Regions from separate parts of the Hydrogenophaga sedimenti genome, predicted to be linked through region 2. Evidence: predicted binding sites of a transcription regulator. Region 2 holds the regulator's gene; the other holds the start of a gene.
What was found. The regulator HrcA, encoded in region 2, represses chaperone genes, less so after heat shock. The targets are predictions, from matches to a motif close to TTAGCACTCNNNNNNNNNGAGTGCTAA.
Positions count from the first base shown of each region.

Region 1: rpoH (RNA polymerase sigma factor RpoH) is a predicted target of HrcA. The motif match lies at 1,632-1,658, and genes of this name have one in related genera.

Region 1 is NZ_JBPZHA010000011.1:88,052-96,541, forward strand. Features, by position in the region: gene ACS5NL_RS17680 (Y-family DNA polymerase) at 1-714, opposite strand, end outside; gene imuA (translesion DNA synthesis-associated protein ImuA) at 659-1,537, opposite strand; gene rpoH (RNA polymerase sigma factor RpoH) at 1,693-2,649, shown strand; gene lysS (lysine--tRNA ligase) at 2,711-4,258, opposite strand; gene ACS5NL_RS17700 (ABC transporter ATP-binding protein) at 4,328-5,044, opposite strand; gene ACS5NL_RS17705 (ABC transporter ATP-binding protein) at 5,062-5,832, opposite strand; gene ACS5NL_RS17710 (branched-chain amino acid ABC transporter permease) at 5,848-6,942, opposite strand; gene ACS5NL_RS17715 (branched-chain amino acid ABC transporter permease) at 6,957-7,886, opposite strand; gene ACS5NL_RS17720 (replication-associated recombination protein A) at 8,159-8,490, opposite strand, start outside.
Region 2 is NZ_JBPZHA010000004.1:140,217-148,706, forward strand. Features, by position in the region: gene ACS5NL_RS07915 (RelA/SpoT family protein) at 1-1,453, shown strand, start outside; gene greB (transcription elongation factor GreB) at 1,463-2,020, opposite strand; tRNA gene ACS5NL_RS07925 (tRNA-Arg) at 2,097-2,173, opposite strand; tRNA gene ACS5NL_RS07930 (tRNA-Ile) at 2,201-2,277, opposite strand; gene hrcA (heat-inducible transcriptional repressor HrcA) at 2,338-3,357, opposite strand; gene ACS5NL_RS07940 (NAD kinase) at 3,456-4,373, shown strand; gene recN (DNA repair protein RecN) at 4,423-6,066, shown strand; gene rapZ (RNase adapter RapZ) at 6,063-7,007, shown strand; gene mutY (A/G-specific adenine glycosylase) at 7,020-8,093, opposite strand; gene ACS5NL_RS07960 (dynamin family protein) at 8,090-8,490, opposite strand, start outside.

The DNA of each region.
Region 1 (8,490 bases), on a different contig from region 2:
GCGCACGGTGAGGCAACCGCCCTCGCCCGCCGACTTCGCGCGCATGGCGTCGTGCGCCCAGTGCAGCGTGAACGCGGTGGTGCCACTGTGGCGCGCCGCCAGCCAGCCGCACAGCGACAGCAGCAGGCGCCGCGCACCGAACAGCAGGGCCGGCGCGTCGTCCACCCGGAACATCAGCTCCAGCCGTTGCGCAAAGCGCTCGGGCGGCTCGATCCACTGGTGCACCTCGGGCGCCCGGCCGTAGATCTGGTCGAGCGCCGCCAGCAGCGGCTGGCCGAAGCGGCGGCCCACGCCCCCCCGCGGCAGCCGCCGCACATCGCCCAGGGTGCGGCAGCCGATGTGCGCCAGCGTGAGCCGGTGCGGGCGCACGGCGCTGAGCGTCTCCATGGGCAGGGCATCGAGCAGTGCCCCCAGCGGTCCGGCCAATCCGTTGGACATGCCGGCACGCGCCAGCGCCAGCGCCGCCAGGCTGTTGGGCGCCCAGGCGATCCGGCCCACACCCAGCTCGGCGCCTTCGGCCTGCACACGCTGGTGCAGCGCATGCCGGCCACCGAACAGGCGCACGCTGGCCGCCAGCTCCATGACCACGGCTTCGTCGGCGACGGCGACCCGGGGCGTGAACTGAAGGGCCCAGAGCGCCAGCGCCTGCAGCGCCGCGTCAGTGGGCCAAGCGCTGTCGTCGGGCGGTGGCAGCAGCAGCGCTGACCAGAGCATGGTCGCTCTCGTGAAAAGCCGGCGCCGTCGGCACCGGTGCGGGTGCACGCGCCGGATCGCGCGGCAGCAGCCGGCTGGGCTGGCGCAGCCGGGGCGTCAGGATCGCGTGCAACGCCGCCGGCATGGCCTGCAGATGCAAGGGCGCCTCCAGCGGCGGCCCCTTGCGCTTGAACACCTCGACCGCCAGGCACCAGTCTGCCTCCACCCGCACCAGCAGCCGCAGTGGTGCGGCCGAGGCACTGCTGGCCTCCTCTGCCGGCCGGCACAGGAACACCGGCGCATCGCCCGCACCGGCCAGCACCTGCAGTCGGCGCAGCTGCTCGGGCCGCGCCTTGGGCAGCCAGGCGATCAGCGCCCCACAGGAACGCCCTTTGAGCAGCTGTTCGGTCGCCCACAGGCGCTCGGCCGGCGTTTCGGCCTGCACCCAGACCAGCTGCTGCTCTGTCACCCCCTCGAAACGCAGACCCGGCAGGTGCGGCGGCTGCGGCGGTCCGACCAGCACCACGCTGCGACCGGCGGCACAGACCCGGGCCAGCGCCGGCCCCAACAACCGCCACTCCAGCGTGCCCCCCTGGGTGCTGAGGATCTCGGTCAACCCCTGACAGGGCCAGCCGCCGCCCGGCAGGGCAGCGTCCAGCGCCTCGAACCCGCTGGGCAGCGTGGCCATGACCGGTCGCCCCAGCTGGTCACCGCGCCAGATCGCCTCTGCCACCGCACGCGGCAACGCCTGTGGCATGGTTTCGCGCGGCAGCCGGCCAGCAACGGCAGCGGACGCGGAAACCTCCGGCAAGTCGCCGGATAGACGCAGGGGCAAGACGGACATGGCAGGTTCAAGGCATCAAATACTGTTTTTATGTACAGTACAAGAAACCGGAGCGATTGTCCATCACAGACTTCACGGTCATGGAACCATTCCTTTAGCACTCACTCAGAGAGAGTGCTAATATTTGAGCGAGACCACTTAGGAGGCTCTTTCTGATGTCCCACACCCTGCTTGCCCCCGCTGCCCTGCCGTCTGCCACGCTGGCCGTTGCCAGCCCGTGGAACCGTTCGCTGACGCTGCCGCCACTGGGCAACCTGGACGCCTACATCTCCGCCGTCAACCGCATGCCGCTGCTGACGCTGGAAGAAGAGCAGTCGGCCGCGCGCCGCCTGCGCGACCACAACGACCTTGATGCCGCCGGGCAGCTGGTGATGTCGCACCTGCGCCTGGTGGTCTCGATCGCCCGCCAGTACCTCGGCTACGGCCTGCCGCACGGCGACCTGATCCAGGAAGGCAACGTCGGCCTGATGAAGGCCGTCAAGCGCTTCGACCCCGAACAGGGCGTGCGCCTGGTCAGCTACGCGATCCACTGGATCAAGGCCGAGATCCACGAATACATCCTGAAGAACTGGCGCATGGTCAAGGTCGCCACGACCAAGGCCCAGCGCAAGCTGTTCTTCAACCTGCGCTCGATGAAGCAGGGTTTCCGCGCCGAGGCACTGGACGGTGACACGCACCGCGAAGCGTTTTCCGACGGCGAGGTCGATCTGGTCGCGCGCGACCTGAAGGTCAAGCCCGAAGAAGTGCGCGAGATGGAAACCCGGCTCTCGGGCGGCGACGTGGTGCTCGACCCCAGCCCCGGCGAGGACGGCGAAGACAGTTTTGGCCCGATCGCCTATCTGGCCGACGCGACCCACGAGCCGACCGCCGTGCTCGAATCGGCGCAGCGCGACGCGCTGGCCACCGAAGGCGTGGCACGCGCCATGGGCGAGCTCGACGACCGCTCGCGCCGCATCGTGACCGAGCGCTGGCTCAAGGTGAACGACGACGGCTCGGGCGGCATGACGCTGCACGAACTGGCGGCCGAGTACGGCGTGAGCGCCGAGCGCATCCGCCAGATCGAGGTCGCGGCCATGAAGAAGATGCGCAAGGCGCTGGCCGAGTTCGCCTGATCCGCCGCGGACCACCCAAAAAGAAACCGCCCGAGGGCGGTTTCTTTTTGTCGGTCTGGGATCAAGCCTCGCGTCGCAGCGCCGGGAACAGGATCACGTCGCGGATGCTGGGCGAGTCGGTCAGCAGCATCATCAGGCGGTCGATGCCGATGCCACAGCCGCCGGCCGGGGGCATGCCGTATTCCAGCGCGCGGATGAAGTCGGCGTCGTAGTACATCGCCTCTTCGTCGCCACCGTCCTTGGCCGCGACCTGCGCATGGAAGCGCGCGGCCTGGTCTTCGGCGTCGTTCAGCTCGGAGAAGGCGTTGCCGAATTCGCGGCCGGTGATGTAGAGCTCGAAGCGCTCGGTCACTTCCGGGCGGTCGTCGTTGGCGCGGGCCAGCGGCGAAATCTCGGTCGGGTGCTCCATGATGAAGGTCGGGTTCCAGAGCTTCTCTTCCACCGTCTCTTCGAAATACAGCACCTGCAGGCTGGCCAGGCTGCGGCTGGACAGCTGGTGCTTCTCTTCGCTCATGCCCAGCTTCTTGAGCGCCGGGATCAGCCAGGCCGTGTCGTCCACGCCGGCACCGGCGTCGGTGTACTTGAGGATGGCTTCGCGGATCGTCAGGCGCTCAAACGGCGAGAACACGTCGACCGGCTGACCGTTGTAGGTCAGCGGCGTGTCGCCGTGCACCTGCTTGACCACGTGGCGGATCAGCTGCTCGTTGAAGTCCATCAGGTCCTGGTAGTTCCAGTACGCCGCGTAGAACTCCATCATGGTGAATTCGGGGTTGTGGCGGACGCTGATGCCTTCGTTGCGGAAGTTGCGGTTGATCTCGAACACACGCTCGAAACCACCCACCAGCAGGCGCTTCAGATACAGCTCGGGCGCGATGCGCAGGAACATTTCCTGGTCCAGCGCGTTGTGGTGCGTCTTGAAGGGCTTGGCGTTGGCACCGCCGGGAATGGGGTGCAGCATGGGCGTTTCGACCTCCAGGAAACCGTGACCGACCATGTAGTCGCGGATGCTGGACAGGGCCTTGCTGCGGGTGACGAAACGGCGGCGCGAGGCCTCGTCGGTCATCAGGTCGACGTAGCGCTGGCGGTATTTGATTTCCTGGTCGGCCACGCCGTGGAACTTGTCGGGCAGCGGGCGCAGGCTCTTGGTGATCAGGCGGATGCTGTCGGCGTGGATCGACAGCTCGCCGGTGCGGGTGCGCATGAGCACGCCCTCGGCCGCGACGATGTCGCCCAGGTCCCAGTGCTTGAACGCGGCCAGCTTCTCCTCGCCCACGCTGTCGGTGTTCAGGTAGAGCTGGATGCGGCCGCCGCTGGGGCCGAAGGACGAATCCTGGATGGTCGCGAAACAGGCCTTGCCCATCACGCGCTTGAGCATCATGCGGCCCGAGACGCTGGCGCGCACCGGGCTGGCTTCCAGCGCTTCCTTGCTCGATTCGCCGTGCGTGGCGAACAGCGCTTCGGCGGTGTCGCGGGGCTTGAAGTCGTTCGGGAAGGCCACGCCCTCGCCGCGCTGCTGCGCTTCGCGCAGGCCTTTGAGTTTCTCGCGCCGCTCCGCAATCAGCTGGTTGTCGTCGGCGGCGGGGATGGCGTGGGCGTGTTCGGTGGTCATGGTGTGGGACAAATAAAAACGGGTTGCGCCCGGAAAGCGCAACCCGTCATTGTAAGTTCCGGCCGGAGGTCAATGCCCCAGGTACGCCTCACGCACCTTCGGGTCGACCAGCAGGTCCTTGCCGGCACCGGTCATGGTGATCAGGCCGGAGTCCATCACGTAGCCACGGTCGGCGATCTGCAGCGCGCGCTGGGCGTTCTGCTCGACCAGCACCACGGTCACGCCCTGGGCCGACACGTCACGCACGACCTCAAAGATCTTGTCGACCATGATCGGCGACAGCCCCATCGAAGGTTCGTCCAGCAGCAGCACCTTGGGCTGGCTCATCAGCGCGCGCGCCATCGCCAGCATCTGCTGCTCGCCGCCCGACATCGTGCCGGCCAGCTGGTCCTTGCGTTCCTTCAGGCGCGGGAAGATGCCGAACATGCGCTCGATGTCGGTGGCGATGCCGGCCTTGTCGGTGCGGATGTAGGCGCCCATCTGCAGGTTTTCGGTGATGGTCATGCGGGTGAAGACACCGCGGCCTTCCGGCACCATCGCCAGACCCAGCTTGACCAGATCCCAGGCACCGCGGCCCTTGATGCTCTGGCCCAGGTATTCGATGTCGCCGCCTTCGAAGCCCAGCGAACCGGTGATGGCCTTCATGGTGGTGGTCTTGCCGGCGCCGTTGGAGCCGATCAGCGAGATCAGCTCGCCTTCGCGCACTTCGAGGTCGACGCCCTTGACGGCCTTGATGCCGCCGTAGGAGACCTTCAGCCCGCTGACTTTGAGGAGTGTGTTTGCCATGTTGTCTGCTCTCTCTTTCAGTGGCCGCCAGTGCCCAGATACGCCTCGATCACCTTGGGATCGCTCTGCACCTCGGCCGGCGTGCCGGACGAGAGTTGCTTGCCGTAGTCGAGCACGGTCACGCGGTCGCACAGGCCCATCACCAGCTTCACGTCGTGTTCGATCAGCAGGATGGTGCGGTTGTCCTTGCGGATGCGGTCGATCAGTTCCCGCAGCAGCACCTTTTCGGTCGCGTTCATGCCGGCCGCGGGTTCGTCCAGCGCGATCAGCTGCGGATCGGTCGCCAGCGCACGGGCGATTTCCAGGCGGCGCTGGTCACCGTAGCTCAGCGTGCGCGACTTGTAGTCGGCGAACTTGGCGATGCCCACGTACTCCAGCAGTTCCATCGCGCGGCTGCGGATCTCCGCTTCCTCTTTCTTGAAGCCCGGTGTGCGCAGCACGGCGCCGATCAGGCCCGAGTGCGTGCGCACATGGCGGCCGACCATCACGTTCTCCACCGCCGTCATTTCGGGGAACAGGCGGATGTTCTGGAACGTGCGGGCGATGCCCGCCTTGGCCACTTCATGCACCGCGGTGGGCGTGTAGGGTTTGCCGGCCAGCTCGAAGCTGCCGCTGTCGGGGGTGTAGAGGCCGGTCAGCACGTTGAAGAACGTGGTCTTGCCGGCGCCGTTGGGGCCGATCAGGCCATAGACCTGGCCGCGTTCGATGGTGATGCCCACATCGCTGAGGGCCTGCAGGCCGCCGAAGCGCTTGGACACATTGGCCACTTTCAGAATGGTTTCGCTCATGGTGGTGTCCTTCGGTTACTTCGTCAGTGCCTTGCCGTGCTCGGGCGAAGGCCACAGGCCCTTCGGACGCAGCAGCATCACGACCACCATGGCCAGTGCGATCAGCAACTGGCGCAACACTTCAGGGCCCAGACGACCGCCGGTCACATAGGACAGGTCGGGCATGTGGCGCAGCAGTTCCGGCAGGCCGGCGAGCATCAGCGCCCCCAGGATCACGCCCGGGATGTGACCGATACCGCCCAGCACCACCATGGCCACCACCATCACCGATTCCATCAGCGAGAAGGATTCGGGCGACACGAAGCGCTGGAACGAGGAGAACAGCACGCCCGACATGCCGCCGAAGGTGGCGCCCATGCCAAAGGCCAGCAGCTTGAGGTTGCGGGTGTTCAGGCCCATGGCCTTGGCAGCGATCTCGTCTTCGCGGATGGCCATCCATGCACGGCCGATGCGCGAGTCCTGCAAACGGTACGACAGCACGATCGACAGCAGCACGAAGAACAGGAACAGGTAGTAGTACATCGTCACCGGCTGGAAGGTGTAGCTCCAGTCGCCCAGCGTGATGGTCTGCCGCTGTCCCATGTTGATGCCGAACACGGTGAGCGCGTCGATCTGCGCGATGCCCTTGGGACCGTTGGTGATGTTCACCGGACGGTCCAGGTTGAGCATGAAGATGCGGATGATTTCGCCGAAGCCCAGCGTGATGATCGCCAGGTAGTCGCCACGCAGCTTGAGCGTCGGCGCGCCGAGGATCATGCCGACCAGACCCGCGATCCCCGCGGCCGCGAGCATCACCAGCCAGACGTTGACGTGCACGCCGTTGGGGAACATGGCCTTGATGGCCGGAAAGGTGTCGGCCAGGTGCGGCGAGGCCAGCAGGCCGTAGATGTAGGCACCCACCGCGTAGAACGCGATGTAGCCCAGGTCCAGCAGGCCGGCGTAGCCCACCACGATGTTCAGACCCAGTGCCAGCAGCACATACAGCAGCGCGAGGTCGACGATGCGGGCCCAGGAGTTGGAACCGGTGGCCTGCAGCAGCAGGGGCAGGACCAGCAGTGCGATGCCGGCCAGTACAAAGGCAATGATCTTGCCGTTCTTGGTGTTCGTCATGTTGCGTCTCCCGGTCAGGCGCGATCGGCCACACGTTCACCCAGCAGGCCCGAAGGACGCAGCGTGAGCACCAGGGCGAGCACGATGAAGGCGAAGATGTCGACGTACTGGCTGCCCAGCACACCGCCGGTCAGTTCGCCCAGGTAACCGGCACCCAGCGACTCGATCAGGCCCAGCGCGATGCCACCGACCACCGCACCGGCCAGGTTGCCGATGCCGCCCATGACGGCGGCCACGAAGGCCTTGAGGCCGGGCATGAAGCCCATGGCGTGCTGCACGGTGCCGTAGTTGGAGGCCCACATCACGCCAGCAATGGCGGCCAGCATGGCGCCAATGATGAAGGTGGCGGAGATGACCACGTCGGGCTTGATGCCCATCAGCGCCGCCACCCGCGGGTTCTCGGCGGTGGCGCGCATGGCGCGACCCAGGTTGGTCTTGTTGACCAGCCACATCAGGAAGGCCAGGGTGATCGCGGTCGCGGCCAGGATGACGATCTGCGTCACCGAGATCACGGCGCCGGCGAACTCGATCGGCTCGCGCGAGAGCATCGCCGGATAGGCCTTGGGGTTGGGTTGCCAGATGATCATGGCAAAGGTCTGCAGCAGCAGCGACATGCCGATCGCGGTGATCAGCGGCGCCAGCCGAGGCGAGTTGCGCAGCGGCCGGTAGGCCAGTTTCTCGATGCTGTAGTTCAGCGCGCCGCACACGACCATCGCAATGAGCGTGGCCAGCAGCAGCACCAGCCAGCCCGGCAGACCGGGCGAGGCATTGCTCATCCAGCCGATGATGGTCCAGCTGGTCAGGGCACCGACCATGAGCACATCACCGTGCGCGAAGTTGATCAGGCCGATGATGCCGTACACCATCGTGTACCCCAGCGCCACCAGCGCATACATACTGCCCAGGACCAGACCATTGATGATCTGCTGCAGCAAGACGTCCATGAAGTTTTCTCCGTGTTTTTGACAGGCCGGGACACATCGACCGGGAAATCCGATCCCGCGCCGTTGTGCAGCGCGGGGCCCCGTGTTCAGACCCGCTTCAACTTAGCAAAAAACCCGCCAGGTCGGACCTTGTCACAGGGCAGACGGCGGGTTGGAGGCGGATTGTAGCCAAGGGTTACGAGGCCCCGGATACGGGCGAGCCCTGATCTGGCGCGGGTTTTCCCTCGTTTTCGGAAGCCGGACCACGCTGCATCAGCGCATCAGGCGATCCATTAGTTCTTTTGATCGTTGAGCTTTTTGAGTTCGCGCAGCTTATCGCCGATACGGATTTCCAGGCCGCGGTCCACCGGCCGGTAGAACTGCGTACCGGTCATGCCCTCCGGCAGGTAGTTTTCGCCCGCCGCGAAGCCGCCCGCCTCATCGTGGGCATAACGGTAGCCCTTTCCGTAGTCCAGGTCCTTCATCAGCCTGGTCGGTGCATTGCGAAGGTGCATCGGCACCGGCCGGCTGCCATCCTTCTTCACGAAGGCCTTGGCCTCGTTGAAGGCCTTGTAGACCGCATTGGACTTGGGCGCCACCGCCAGATAGACCACGCACTCGGCCA
Region 2 (8,490 bases):
CCGCAAGATGGACAGCAAGCACCTGTCGTTCTCGCAGGTGACCGACATCTACGGCTTCCGCATCGTCGTGCCCGACCTGACCGACTGCTACACCGGCATGGGTCTGCTGCACCAGCTCTACAAGCCGGTGCCGGGCAAATTCCGCGACTACGTGGCCATTCCCAAGGTCAACGGCTACCAGTCGCTGCACACCACCCTCATCGGCCCGTTCGGCACCAACATCGAGTTCCAGCTGCGCACGCACGCCATGGACGTGGTGGCAGAGTCCGGCGTGGCCGCCCACTGGCTCTACAAGGCCAACGAGCCAGGCAGCGACACCACGCAGCGCCTGGGCACTCAGTGGCTGCAGTCGCTGCTGGACATCCAGCAGGAGACCCACGACGCCAGCGAGTTCTGGGACCACATCAAGATCGACCTGTTCCCCGATGCGGTCTATGTCTTCACGCCGCAGAGCAAGATCCTGGCGCTGCCGCGTGGCGCCACGGTGATGGACTTCGCCTACGCCATCCACAGCGGCGTCGGCAACCGCGCCGTCGCCGCCCGCATCAACGGCGAGCAGCGGCCACTGCGCACCGAACTGTCCAACGGCGACGTGGTCGAGATCGTCACCGCGGAGAACGCCGAACCCAATCCGGCCTGGCTGTCCTTCGTCAAGACCGGTCGCGCGCGCTCCAAGATCCGCCACCACCTCAAGACCCTGGCGCAGGAAAAATCGCACCAGCTGGGTGAACGCATGCTGGAGCAGGCACTGCGTTCCGAAGGCATCGCCAGCCTGCCGACCGCAGACGGCGAACACAAGGCCACCTGGGACAAGCTGCTGCGCTTCACCGGCAACAAGTCGCGCGAAGAGCTGCTGTCCGACATCGGCATGGGCAAACGCATCGCCAGCATGGTCGGCAAGAAGCTGGCTGTGTTGCTGTCCGAAACCGGCCTCAAGCCTGATGCCGTGCTCATCAGCACCGAGCGCTACGCCGCCGGGCAGGACGAGTCGGTGTCGCAGGGTGTGGTCAGCCTGGACGGCAGCGAAGGCCTGTCGGTGCAATACGCGCGCTGCTGCCAGCCGATTCCCGGTGACCGCATCGTCGGGTACCTTGGCCGAGGCGAAGGCCTGATCGTGCACTCCGACGACTGCCCGACCGGCCGGCGCCTGCTGGCGCGCGATGGCGAGCGTTTCCTGCAGGTCGAATGGGCCGACGAACCGGTGCGGCCGTTCGAGACCACCGTGGTGGTGACCGTGGCCGATGGCAAGGGTGTGCTGGCGCGGGTGGCCTCGGCCATCGCGGCGGCCGAAGCCGACATCACCCACGTCGACATGGGCGATGAACCGGCCCAGACCGCCACCGACATCCGCTTCTCGATCGCGGTGCGTGACCGGGGACACCTGGCCGAGGTGCTGCGCAGCCTCAAGCGCACCCCCTCGGTGATCAAGGCCCAGCGGTTCCGGGCCGCCTGACGCGCCGGCTCAGGCTGCGGGCGCCGGATAGCTGACGGCCAGGACTTCCAGTTCCTGGCTGCCGCCAGGCACCACCAGACGCACCAGGTCACCGACCCTGGCCTTCAATAAGGCTCTCGCCACCGGCGACACCCAGCTGATCTCGTGACGCGCGCTCTCGGCCTCGTCGACACCGAGGATGGTCACCGTGGTCTCCTTGCCATCGTCGTCCGCATAGGTCACGGTGGCGCCGAAAAACACCTGGTCGCCACCATGGTGCAGCGAACTGTCCACCACCTCGGCAATTTCGAGCCGGCGGGTGAGGAAACGGATGCGGCGATCGATTTCGCGCAGGCGCTTCTTGCCGTAGAGGTAGTCGCCGTTCTCGGACCGGTCACCGTTGCTCGCAGCCCAGTGCACGATCTCGACGATGCGTGGCCGCTCTTCGTCGATCAGCGCCATCAACTCGGCACGCAGGCGGTCGTAACCCGCCCGGGTGATGTAGTTCACCCCGGTCGGCAGCACCGCCGGTTCGGGCAGCTCGTCGTCTGCGTCGGAGTCGGTTTCGCGGGTGAATGCTTTGCTCATGGAAGAACGGCTCGAAGAGAACGTTTCGGAGCGGAAAAGAAAAAAGCCCGCAGCTTGTGGCTGCGGGCTTTTCGTTTGGTGCGGCTGGCAGGAATCGAACCCACGACCCCTTGGTTCGTAGCCAAGTACTCTATCCAGCTGAGCTACAGCCGCGAAGACATGCATTGTAGCACGGTTTTTTGGTAGGCCGTGTTGGGCTTGAACCAACGACCAAAGGATTATGAGTCCTCTGCTCTGACCAACTGAGCTAACGGCCCGACAAGGCCCGGATTGTAGGGGGGCAGAGACCGCATCGCGGCGCGGTGTGCGGCCCGGTTCTACTTGTGGCTCAGCGCGTTGCTCACCAGTTTGGCGGTCACATCGACGATCTGGATCATGCGGTCGTAGGGCATGCGCTGTGGCCCGATCACGCCCAGTGTGCCCACCACCTGACCATCCACCTCATACGGCGCGGTGACCACCGAAAGATCCTCGAACGGCACGACATGGCTCTCCCCGCCGATGTAGATGCGCACGCCATCGGCCTGCGACGACACGTCCATCAGGCGGATCAGCTGGGTCTTCTGCTCGAACAGGTCGAAGAGTTGTCGCAGGTGTCCCATGTCATTGGAGAACTCGCTCACCGACAGCAGGTTGCGCTCGCCCGACACCACCACGTCCTCCTGCTGGGTGTCGGCTTCGGCGCCGATGTCGACGGCCGCCTGCATCAGCGAGGCGATTTCGCCGCGCAAGGCTTCAACCTCGTTGCGCAGCCGGCCGCGCACCTCTTCCATCGTCAGGCCCGCGTAGTGGGCATTGAGGAAATTGGCGGCCTCCAGCAACTGGGACTGACTGAAGCTGACCTGGGTATGGATGATCCGGTTCTGCACATCGCCGTCGGGCGACACCAGGATGACCAGCACACGGCGGTCCGACAGGCTCAGGAATTCGATGTGGCGAAACACAGAGGCGCGGCGCGGCGCCATCACCACGCCCACGTACTGCGACAGACTCGACAGCATCTGGGCGGCATGGCTGATCACGCGTTGCGGCTGGTCACCGGCCTCGATGCCGGCCGACCCCATGCTCTGCGCGCTCGCGAATCCGTCGCGCCGCACTGTGAGCATGGTGTCGACGAACAGCCGGTAGCCGCGCGCCGTGGGAATGCGGCCTGCGGACGTGTGGGGACTGGCGATCAGACCCAGCTCTTCCAGGTCGCTCATCACATTGCGGATGGTCGCCGGCGACAGCTCCATGCCGGCCGCCTTGGCCAGCGTGCGCGAGCCCACCGGCTGGCCGTCGGCGATGTAGCGCTCGACCAGGGTCTTGAGAAGGAGTTTGGAGCGATCGTCCAGCATGGCTTCATTTTACGGACCACACACCCTTGCGCGGTCCCGCACGGAGCAAGGGTTTGTGGGGGGCGAGACACAGCGGCCCCCTATGTTGTAATTTGTGCATGACCCAGCCAGATTCCAGCCGCCAAGCGGCCCCCTCACCGGGGAAACGCCAGCGATTCGCACACGTTGCCGTGGTCGGCAAATACCAGGCACCGGGTTCTCGCAAGGTGGTGGAAGAGCTGGCCGAGTTCCTGCACGACGAAGGCTGCGAGGTTTCGCTGGAACAGGAAACCGCGCTCAACACCGGCCTGCTGCAGTACCCGGCGCTGGATGTGCCGGCGATGGGCAAGACCATCGACCTGGCGCTGGTGATCGGTGGCGACGGCACCATGCTGGGCATCGGACGGCAGCTGGCTCGCTACGGTGTGCCGCTGGTGGGCATCAACCAGGGGCGCCTGGGCTTCATCACCGACATTCCGCTGGAGAGCTACCGCGACAACTTGCGAGCCATCCTGCGCGGCGAGTTCGAGGAAGACCCCCGCGCGCTGATGGCCGCCAGCGTCTGGCGCGACGGGCGCTGCGTGTTCGAGGCCACGGCGCTCAACGACGTGGTGGTCAACCGCGGCGGCGTGGCCAGCATGATCGAGCTGCGGGTCGAGGTCGACGGCCATTTCGTGGCCAACCAGCGCGCCGACGGCCTGATCATCGCCTCGTCCACCGGTTCCACCGCCTATTCGCTCTCGGCCGGCGGCCCGCTGTTGCATCCGGCCGTCGGCGGCTGGATCATGGTGCCGATCGCACCGCACACCCTGTCCAACCGCCCCATCGTGCTGCCTGCGCATTGCGAGGTGGCGGTCGAGATCGTCTCGGGCAAGGACGCCAGCGCCAACTTCGACATGCAGTCGCTCACCAGCCTGCTGCACGGCGACCGCATCGTGGTCCGGCGCTCGGAACACACACTGCGCCTGCTCCATCCGTTGGGCTGGAGCTACTTCGACACCCTGCGCAAGAAGCTGCACTGGAACGAAGGCGCGTGAGAGCGTTCAGAATACGGGGCTCTCAACCTCCGTTTGTTCCGAATCGCCCATGAGCCTGCGACGCATCGTCCTGCGTGATTTCGTCATCGTGCCCGCCCTGGACCTCGAACTGGACCAGGGCTTCAACGTGCTCACGGGCGAAACCGGCGCCGGCAAATCCATCCTCATCGACGCGCTCCAGCTGGCCCTGGGCGCCCGCAGCGACAGCGGCGTGGTGCGCGAAGGCGCCCCCCGCTGCGAAGTGGCTGCCGAGTTCGACACGCCGGCCTCGCTCAAGCCATGGCTCGACGAGCAAGGCTTCCAGGCCGACGACGCCTTGCTGCTGCGCCGCACGGTCGACACCGAGGGCCGCAGCCGCGGCTGGATCAACGGCAGCGCGGCCACCATGGCTCAGCTCAAGATCCTGGCCGACCACCTGGTCGACATCCACGGGCAGCACGCCTGGCAGAGCCTGACCCGGGCCGACGCGGTGCGCGGCCTGCTCGACGCCTACGCCGGCGTCGACACCTCGACCGCGGCGGCACTGTGGGGCGCCTGGCGCCAGGCCCGCAAGGCGCTGGAAAGCGCGACCGAGCGCCAGAACACCCTGCAGCAGGAAAGCGACCGGCTGTCCTGGCAGATCGGCGAACTGGACAAACTGCAGCCGCGCGCCGGCGAATGGGAAGAACTCAACGCCCAACACAGCCGCATGGCCAACGCGCAGGGGCTGCAGGACGCGGCCCGCAGCGCGGCCGCTGCGCTGGACGACGACGAAGGCAGCGCAGCCGCCCTGATCCACCGCGCGCTGGGCCTGTTGCAGGGCCAGGCACACCTGGAGCCGATGTTCAACGGCCCCATCGAAGCCCTGCAGGCGGCGCTCGCGCAGGTCGAGGACTCGGTGCGCAGCCTGCACCACTACGAACGCGACACCGATCTCGACCCGAGCGGACTTGAGGCACTCGATCAGCGGCTGTCGCAATGGCTGTCGCTCGCGCGCCGCTACCGCCGCCCGCCAGAGGAACTGGCCGAGCTGCTGGAAGGCTGGAAAAAAGAACTTGAGGGCGTTGGCCAGGCCATGGACCTCGATGCGCTCAAGGCCGCCGAACGCGGCGCCTGGAAGTCCTTCGACACCGAACTGGCCCGCCTGGGCAAGCAGCGGCAACAGGCCGCGCCCAAGCTCTCGAAAGCCGTCACCGCAGCGATGCAGACGCTGGGCATGCAGGGTGGCCGTTTCGAGGTCGCACTGCAGAAGCTGGACGAGCCGCAGGCCCACGGCTGGGAACAGGTCGAATTCCTCGTCGCCGGCCATGCCGGTGTCGCCGCCCGCCCTGTCGGCAAGGTCGCCTCGGGCGGCGAACTCTCGCGCATCGCGCTGGCGATCTCGGTCGTCACCAGCCAGCTGGGGCAGGCCCCGACCCTGATCTTCGACGAGGTCGACTCGGGCATCGGCGGTGCCGTGGCCCACACCGTGGGGCAGCTGCTGCGGCAGCTCGGCCGCGACCGCCAGGTGCTGGCCGTGACCCACCTGCCCCAGGTCGCGGCCTGTGGCGACCACCACCTGCTGGTCAGCAAACGCCTGAGCGGCACCACCACCCATAGCACCGTGTCCGCGATCACCGACGAAGTGCGCGTCGCCGAACTGGCGCGCATGCTCGGCGGCAACGACCGCTCCGAAGTCTCGCTCGCCCACGCCCGTGAGCTGCTCGCCGCATGAACACCGCCACCGCAACGCCCCGCGCGCAGGAGATCCTTGAACTGGTGCTGATCACCGGCATGTCCGGTTCGGGCAAGTCGATCGCCCTCACCGCCCTCGAAGACCTGGGTTACTACTGCGTCGACAACCTGCCGCCCGAGTTGCTGGCCTCCTTCATCGCGCTGGAACAGAGCCACCGCGCCAGCAAGGTCGCCATCGCCATGGACGTGCGCAGCGCTGCCTCGCTGCCCGGGCTGCCCGCGCGGTTGGCCGCGATCCGGCACCAGCCGGGCATGACCATCCACCTGACCACGGTGTTTCTCGATGCGACCACCGACACCCTGGTCAGGCGCTTCTCCGAGACCCGCCGCCGGCACCCTCTGTCGCTCAAGACCTCCGACGACGAGCACCGCGCGCTGACCGACGCGATCGAATACGAACGCGAGCTGCTCTCCGAACTGCGGGACCAGGCCCTGGTGCTCGACACCAGCCTGATCCGCGCGGCCGAACTGCGCAGCCAGATCAAGGACGTGCTCGGCGTGCAGCAGGTGCCGCTGACCCTGGTCTTCGAGTCGTTCGCGTTCAAGCGCGGCATTCCGATGGACGCCGACTTCGTGTTCGACGTGCGCATGCTGCCCAACCCGCACTACGAACCGCTGCTGCGTCCGCTCACCGGGCGCGACGCCCCGGTCGCCGGTTTCCTGGCCATCCAGCCGGAAGTGGCCCAGATGGAGCAGCAGATCGGCGGCTTCCTGCGCCACTGGCTGCCCCAGATGCTGCGGGACCACCGCAGCTACGTGACCGTCGCCATCGGCTGCACCGGCGGGCAGCACCGTTCCGTCTACCTGGTCGAGCAGCTGGCCAAGGCGTTTTCTGCCGAATGGGCGACACGCCTGCGGCACCGCGAGCTCGACAGCTGGCCCGTGGCGGCACGGGCGGCATCCACCCCTCCCGCCCACTGACCGGCCGCCGCCTCAGGCGGGCAGCCGCTCCAGCAGCGCACGCACCGGGGCTGGCAGACCGCAGGCCGCGAGGTTGTCCAGCGCCACCCACTGCCCCTCCGTCGAGACCGGCCACGGACCGCCCGGCGCCACATCCACCAGCACGGGATGCAGCCGCAACTCGCGGTGCGTGAGCGCATGCGACACCGCCGGCAGGGCTTGCGCCGCTGCCGGGTCCACACCGGCAACGGCGAGGGCCGCCGCCTCATCGGCCAGCACCGGCACACAGAACAAACCGGCCCAGATGCCCTTCGCCGGCCGCCGCTCCAGCCAGACCTGCGCCGAACCACCGGCAACAGAGCGCCGCAGCACCAGCAGCCACCAGCTTTCGTGGCGGCGCGCGACCTTGCGGGTCTTGACCGGGTACCGGTCCGTCGTGCCCTGATGTTTCGCGGCGCACAGGTCGGCCACCGGACACTTCTCGCAGGAAGGCCGCGTCCGCGAGCAGACGCCCGAACCCAGGTCCATCAGCCCCTGCGTGTACGCCACCATGTCTTGTGGCACCGGCGATGCTGGCAGCAGCGATTGCGCCAGGTCCCACATCTCGCGCTGCGGACCAGCCGCCGAAAGGTCGCCGCCAAAGGCCAGCAAACGGCTGAGCACCCGGCGCACATTGCCGTCGGCGATCGAGATCCGCTCGCCGTGGCAGAAGGCGGCAATCGCCGCAGCGGTCGAGGCGCCGATGCCCGGCAGCTGCTCCAGTTCCGCCGCCTGGACAGGAAACACCCCGCAGTGAATCTCCACCACCTGCTGCGCGCAGCGGTGCAGGTTGCGCGCCCGGCTGTAGTAGCCAAGGCCACTCCACTGCGCCATCACCTCATCCGAGGTCGCGGCGGCCAGAGAGCGCACGTCCGGAAAACGGAGCAGAAAACGGTCGTAATAGCCGATCACGGCCGCGACCTGCGTCTGCTGCAACATGATCTCGGAGAGCCAGACGCGGTAGGGATCTCGCGTGCCCTGCCAGGGCAGGCCATGGCGGCCACTTTCGCGCTGCCAGCGGATCAGGGCCGGCGCGAAGCGCCGCAGGTCCCGCACCGGCGGGCTCATGCCGCGACGGCTTCGGCGGTGTCTTCTTCGACCGGCGCCAGCAGCTGCTCGGTCAGCTCGGCGAGCTTGGCTTCCATCAGGTGCAGCTCGGTCTGCTGCGACTGCAGCTCGCGGATGCGTTCGTCCAGCCCGCTGGCCGCCTGCTGGATGCGCGAAACCGCCTCGATGCGGCGGCTGAAGTTGCGGCGCCGCTCACGCAGCTGCGCGTCCAGCTGGGCAGCCGCGGACTTGTTCCACAGCTCGACCGCGTTCACCGCTGTGTCGTTGACCACGCGCAGGCGGCTCATCAGCGCGCGCGCCAGGCGCTCACCGAACTCCGGCTGGGCCAGCCGCAAGGCATTGCCCAGGCTCAGGTACTGCAGATGGCTTTTCTCGATCAGATCGAGGTCCTTGAGGT